Gloeobacter violaceus PCC 7421: one gene and its partner. The protein of the gene in region 2 interacts with the protein of the main gene of each other region in a pairwise test. Links are inferred from orthologs where the notes say so. Each region holds a gene or a part of one and is shown on either strand. Other genes may lie near its edges. The genes, in order: GLL_RS15120 and GLL_RS18465.

What was found.
Region 1: the proteins of GLL_RS18465 (region 2) and GLL_RS15120 interact in binary tests that used the Escherichia coli proteins (3 or more experiments, as listed by UniProt). The link is inferred for Gloeobacter violaceus PCC 7421 from one-to-one orthologs.

What each region holds. Positions count from the first base shown.
Region 1 is NC_005125.1:3,124,832-3,128,141, reverse strand. Bases 311-3,310 are described here. They hold GLL_RS15120 (peptidoglycan D,D-transpeptidase FtsI family protein), read right to left. Parts: upstream 2,732-3,310; coding sequence 890-2,731; downstream 311-889. Other genes in these bases: rsmH (16S rRNA (cytosine(1402)-N(4))-methyltransferase RsmH), read right to left, coding at 3,177-3,310; GLL_RS15115 (hypothetical protein), read right to left, coding at 2,731-3,180; rsmD (16S rRNA (guanine(966)-N(2))-methyltransferase RsmD), read left to right, coding at 360-932. Also shown: GLL_RS15130 (DUF5615 family PIN-like protein), read left to right, coding at 1-289. UniProt on the Escherichia coli protein: Essential cell division protein that catalyzes cross-linking of the peptidoglycan cell wall at the division septum. Required for localization of FtsN.
Region 2 is NC_005125.1:3,771,420-3,774,578, forward strand. What follows is about bases 184-3,032. They hold GLL_RS18465 (FtsW/RodA/SpoVE family cell cycle protein), read right to left. Parts: upstream 2,332-3,032; coding sequence 1,036-2,331; downstream 184-1,035. Other genes in these bases: GLL_RS18455 (6-carboxytetrahydropterin synthase), read left to right, coding at 184-516; GLL_RS18460 (hypothetical protein), read left to right, coding at 868-1,023; GLL_RS18470 (ArnT family glycosyltransferase), read right to left, coding at 2,396-3,032. In the rest of the region: more of GLL_RS18455, read left to right, coding at 1-183; more of GLL_RS18470, read right to left, coding at 3,033-3,159.

The DNA of each region.
Region 1 (3,310 bases), 650 kb from region 2 along the record:
GGCACTGGGACATGACGTATTGACGGCTCAGGAGGCCGGCCAGGCTACCAAGGGCATACCAGACGAACAGGTATTGGACTTTGCTGCCAGTCGACAATGCGCTGTTCTCACCCAAAATCGTCGCCATTTTGTGCGGCTGCATCGCTTTTGTCCGGAGCATGCCGGAATCGTCGTCTGCTCCGAGGATTTGAACTGGCAGCGGCTTGCTGACAACATCCACAGGGCGATCGAGGATGAAGAGGAGAATCTGGCAGGAAAATTACTACGGGTCAATCGTCCTCCCTCATGAAGCATCGTGGCAGCCAGCGGGTGATGGGTAGACTTGCTTGAACCTCACGGCCGGTTAGCATAGGCGGACGATGAGCCTGCGTATCTACGGCAACCGCTTGCTGCGCACCCCGGGCGGACTCGATACCCGGCCTACTTTAGGGCGGGTGCGCACGGCCGTCTTCGGTCGCTGGCACGGCCGGGTGGAAGGCTGCCATTGGCTCGATCTGTGCGCCGGGGCGGGCACGATGGGGGCCGAAGCCCTGGCGCGCGGCGCGGCAGAGGCAATCGGGATCGAGCAGGCGGCCGGGGCGGCGCGCATCGCCGCGGCCAACTGGGACAAGATCGCCCCCGGCCTCGGGACGATCCACAAAACGGACGCGCTTACCGGTGTCGCCCGTCTGGCAAAGCAGGGCCGGGTGTTCGATCTCATCTACTTCGACCCGCCTTACCGTGGGGAGCTTTACCTGCCGGTACTGGAGGCGGTCGTTGCCTGCGGGTTGCTGGCCGACGACGGCGAACTGGCTGCCGAGCACGGCGAAGATTTGCCGGATTTGCCCGAGGCCGTGGGTTCTCTGGTGCGACTCGATCGGCGGGTCTACGGCGGTACGGTGGTAAGCTACTACGGTTTTTTGGGCGCGGCGGCGAGCAACTCCTGCGGGTGACTCGGGGGGAGGTTGCCGTAGGAAATCAGCTCCTGGCAGATTTCGCGCACGATGGGAGCGGCGGTGGTGGAGCCGAAGGCGTTACCGGACTTGGGTTCATCCAGCACCACCAGCACCACGTAGCGTGGGTTGCGCGCCGGCAGATAGCCCACGAAGCTGGTGATCTTTTTGCCCGCCAGGTAGCCGCGCCCGCCGATGTTGGCTTTTTGGGCGGTGCCGGTCTTGCCGCCGATGCGGTAGCCCGGGATGCGCGCCGGTTTGCCGGTGCCCTCTTCGACGACGTGCATCATCATCTCGCGCACGGCGACGGTCGCCTCGGAGGTGAAGATGCGCTTGGTCGATCGGTGCTCCGGTTTCCAGAGCACCTGGCCTTCGTCATTCTCGAAGGCGCGCACGAGGTGGGGCTGGATGGCCATGCCGCCGTTGGCAATCGCCCCGTGCAGGCTTGCCAGTTGCAAAGGCGTGAGGGCCACCCCCTGGCCGAAGGCCACCGTCGCCACCTGCACCGGGTATTTGGCGAACTGGGTGCGGTTGGTGATGATCCCGCGCGTTTCGCCCGGCAGATCGACGCCGCCGGCTCCCCCGATGCCGATTTCGCGCAGTTTGTCGTAGTACGCGGTGGGCGGCATTTTTTGCATCAGGCGGATCATGCCGATGTTGCTGGAGACCATCAGCACCTTGGTGACCGAAATCGCCCCGCGCGCCCGCCGGTCGTAGTTGCTGAGCGTATAGCGGCCAAAACTCATCGAACCGGAGTCGTTGACGACGGTGTCGGGGCGAATGGCCCCGGCGCTGAGGGCGAGGGCGACGTTGACCGGCTTAAATGTCGATCCTGGTTCGTACAGGTCGCTCACCGCCCAGTTCTTGAAATGGGCGGGCGGAAATTCGCCGTAGCGGTTGTTGTCGAAACTGGGGCTCACCGCCATCGCCAGAATTTCGCCGCTCTGGGGCTCCAGCACAATGGCGGCACCCCGAGTGACGCGGTTGGCCTCGACGCCGCGCTCCAGGGCAAGGCGGGCGGCACGCTGCACGCGCGCGTCGATGGTGAGGGCCAGACGGCCGGGCTCGAAGCCTTCGAACGCCTCGGTGGGCAGGGTGCTTGCCAGCGGCAGCCCCCCGGGGCCGAGGGTGACCGGGTAGCTCGACGAGGCGCCGGTGAGGCGCTTGTGGTAGAACTGCTCGACGCCCCCCTGGCCCTGGCCTTCGTAGTTGAGAAAGCCCACCAACGCAGCGCTGTTGGCCCCGTCCGGGTAGAAGCGGCGGCGGCGCGAACCGAACTCCAACCCCGGCAGCTTCGCCTGCACGATGCGCTCGCGGGCATTTTCGCCCAGGCCGCGGGCAAGGGCGACGGTGCGGCGATTTTCAGTGAGGCGGGCGGCGATTTCGGCCGCGGGCCGACCGGTGGCCTGGGCGAGGGCCAGGGCCATCTCGGAGCGCAGCGCCTGACGGTGCTGGGCGGCAAGCTTGGCCTCCAGCGCCTCGCGATCGACGCCTTTTTGTCTGGAAGCCTGGCGCGAGGCGAGCAATTTTGCCTCCGCGTCGATCAAAAACGGGTGGGCGTAGAGATCAAAAATCGGCTCATCGAGGGCCAGGGCCACCCCGCGCCGATCGACGATTCCTGCCCGGGGCCGCTCGGATTTGACCGTGCGCTCGCGCTGGAGGGCGGCACGTTCCTGGAGGGTGCTCGCCTGGGTGACCTGCAGATCGTAGAGGCGGTAGCCCAGACCGCCCGCCGCCGCGAGTACACCGATGCCCACCAGCCACAGGCGGGAGGTGGTTTGCCGCCGGATCGAACGCATCAGTAGCCCGCCGGAATGGCAAGGGCCAGATCAGGGGCCGCAGCCTGGGGCAACGGCTTGAGGGGACGCTCGGGAGCGGCCGGTACGCTGAGCGCCTGGGCGGGGGTGGCCACCCTGAGCGGCGTGTTGAGGGCGACGCTGCTTGCCAGGTTGCCGGTGAGCGCTTCGCTAAAAAGCGCCAGTTGCCGCGACTGCGTGCGCAGGCTTACCAACTGCCGGTAGCCGTCCTCCCAGCGCGCCTGGGTCTGAAAAGTCCACCAGTACAGGCCCGAGGTGGCGACGACCAGCAGCGCGAGGACACCGATGCCGGCGTTGCGCGCCGTGCGCAGCCCGGCAGCCAGGCGCAGCGTTTTTAACTCCTCCGGGGTGGGCGGGGCGGCAAGGGGACGTTCGAGCGGCAGCACGACGCCGGTATTTGGGGAAACCTGGCTCTGGGGTAGGGCGTTCACGATCGAGACTCCTCACTGGGTGAAAGGCGGCGGGCCAGGCGCAGCCTGGCCGAACGGGCGCGGGGGTTGGACTGGATCTCAGCTTCGCCGGCTGTGATCGTTTTGCGGGTGAGCACTTCGAGACGGGGAT
Region 2 (3,159 bases):
CTTGTGCCCCACCTGCCCGTGGTGCGGGTGCAGTTATTCGAATCGGACGACCTTTGGGCTGAGTATCAGGGAGAAGGCATGCAAGCGTATCTGACCATTTCCGACCACTTCGCCGCCGCCCACCGGCTGGCCCTCGATTCGCTCTCGCTTGAAGAAAACACCGAGATTTACGGCCTGTGCGCCCGCCCGAACGGCCACGGCCACAACTACCACGTCGAAATTACCGTCAAGGGCGAAGTGGACGGACGCACCGGCATGCTGGTGGATCTGGCGGCATTACAGCAGATTCTCAAAGACAAGGTCCTGCTGCCCTTCGACCACACCTTCCTCAATAAGGACGTGCCCTACTTCGCCGGGGTGGTGCCCACTGCCGAAAATATCGCCCTCCATATCCGTGACCTGCTCGAAGAGCCGGTGCGGGCTTTGGGGGCGAGGCTCCACAAAGTGCGACTCATCGAGAGCCCGAACAACTCGGTCGAGGTCCATACCGAAAGCTACGCCCCGCTGGTGGGCTGACAAAAAAGCCTAGGCAGATGAACCGCACTCCCTGGTATCCAGCAGTTGTGCTGCTTGGCGCAAGTCTGTGGCAACTGGCACCTCCTTCGCAGATCACGTCAACAATCGAAGCAGCTGCGCGAGCTAACTTTGAGAGGTTCACGAAGCTTGAATGAGTATTCGGGCAGAATCATCTCTGGGCCAAGTACCTGGGAGAGGGCATGCAAGCGCATCTGATCGTTTACGACCACCACTTCTAAAAAAATATTCAACATATAGATAATCGAAACGACTTTTTTTGTCGCTGTTCTACTCAATAGTATTGACGAAGTCTAAGAACAGCAGGGCAAGCTAGCCAGAGCAAGGGGATCTTTGCGGCTTGCTGGAGAAACTGATCCCAAAAACGGCATCGCCGCCGACAACTTTATTCGTGTCGGTCACCTGCTTGCCCAGGAGATTCTTATCGAGAACCAGCAGGAGGCTGGCCGCTACTACGAAGTAGGTCTACCTACAGCCTCAGCCAAATAGACTTTCAACGGGCTACCGGCTACGGACAGCCGTATCGAGCAGGTACGCCGGCAAAGGCGACGGCTCCCGCCGGACAGGTTCGGAGGCGGGACGAGCGGCGGGCGCCACTGGGCGGGGCGGTGGCGCGGCGGGGCGGCGGCGCACGAAGCGCACCGCCGGGGCAAGGTTCATCTCGCAGGCGGCACGGATAAGCAGAGCGCAGCACAATAAGCTCGCAATCAAACCGCTGCCACCGTAGCTCATCAGCGGCAGCGGCATGCCCTTGGGCGGTACGGCACCGGTGACCACAGCGATGTGGAAGAATGCCTGGGTAACCAACAGCAGCGTCGCACCGGCGGCTATTAATCGGCGCGTAGGTTCGGCGCAGCGCACCGCCACCCGCAAGCCCACGACCAAAAAGAGCAACAAAAAGAGCACAAAGGCGGCGGCACCGACCAGGCCGAACTCCTCGCAAAAGACCGCGAAGATGAAATCGGAATAGGGGTAGGGCAAGAACGCCGATTTTTGGGCCGACAGGCCGAACCCGGTGCCTTGCAGGCCGCCGGAGCCGACGGCAAGCAGACTCTGCACCAACTGGTAACCTTCGCCCCGGGCTACCTCCCACGGATCGAGAAAAGCGGTCACCCGGCCCATCTGATAGGCGGTGGTGCTTACCTTCCAGGCAGCGACCGCGCCCCCGGCCGCCAGCACCGCAAATAAGCCGCCCAGGGGCAGACCCCCCGCAAAGCCCATCAGCCAGAGGGTGACACCAATCAGCGCAGCAGTACCCAGGTCAGGCTGGAGCAGCACGCCGCCCACCGTCAGGCCCGCAGCCACCAGACCGAGCAGGCGCGTAAAATTCGGCAGCCTTCGCCAGTTGGCGATCAGCGGGGCCGCCAGCAAAATGACGCAGGGCTTGATCAGTTCAGAAGGCTGCAGCGAGAAAGGCCCCAGCTGGAGCCAGCGGCGCGCGCCGTTCAGCTCGACGCCGATACCCGGAATTTTGACCAAAAACACCATCGCCAGCAGCACCCCGAACACCGGCAAAGCCACGGCAAACAGGCGGTCGATGCGCGTTCGGCACAGCCAGAACATCAGCAGCAACCCCACCGCCGCCGTGAGCGCCTGGCGCGTAAAAAATCGCAACCCGTCGTCGTACTGCAGCTCACCCACCGGCAAAGAAGCCGAAAAGAGCACCAGCAGGCCGAGGGCGAGCCAGCAGAGGATGAGCACGACCAGCAGGCGCGCCTCCGGCACCCATGCGTTCGGGCTGGTTTCGCCGGTGCGCTCCCGCAAAGGAGCCTGCAATCTTTCGAGAAGCGTAGGCATGGCGGCAAGAAGAATTTTGCCGTCAGTTTACCTGAAAGACGGGACGAAGTTGGCATATATGGGGTCAATTTCCCTCGCAGACACCAGGTTTTGAGTATCTGAGCTTCGAGCGCGGCGGGATGTCGTAGAGCCTGTAGATACCGGACGTGAAAATAATCGGAAAATCATCGAGGATCATCCAGTGTTCGCACAGGCGACCCTCGGTGGTCACCAGCAGCATGCGCCGGTCCTGGGCCATCTGGTAGCGCACCTCCGGGCTTTTTTGATAGACGGGGATGCGGTTGATGCCCGAGTAGAAATTGAGGCTGGGGGCGTAGACCCCCAAGGCGGCGGTCAAATCGCCCGGGCGCGCTTCGGTGCGCAGCCGGTCGGCCATAGCCAGCAAGGGCCTGTGCACCTGCGGTTCGAGCACGGGCATCAGGCCGCCAATCAAAGCTGGAAAGATGAGACTGTAGGCGAGCAGACAGGCAGCCCACGCCCAATCGGGCCGGGGCCTGAAGGCGGCAATCGCGACGGCGGCGGCGGCAATCAGGGCAATGGCGGCTAGGAGCCAGGGCAGGCCGGTCGCTTCGATGCTCGAACGCAACTCGGGCAGGGACGGGTCTTCGATGAAGTTGAGCGCAAAGGCAAAAGCCCCCGCAAGTAGCAGCATTCCAAGGGCTACCCCCCCCAGGCCGAAGCGCACCAGGAACTTCGGAGCGCCCGTGCGCTCCTCCCAAACCAGCGCACACAGCAAGGCCAGAGCCGGCAGGCCGGGCAGGATGTAGTGCGGCAGCTTCGTGGAGGCGGCACTCACAAATACCAGCACCACCGCGAACCAGAGGGCCA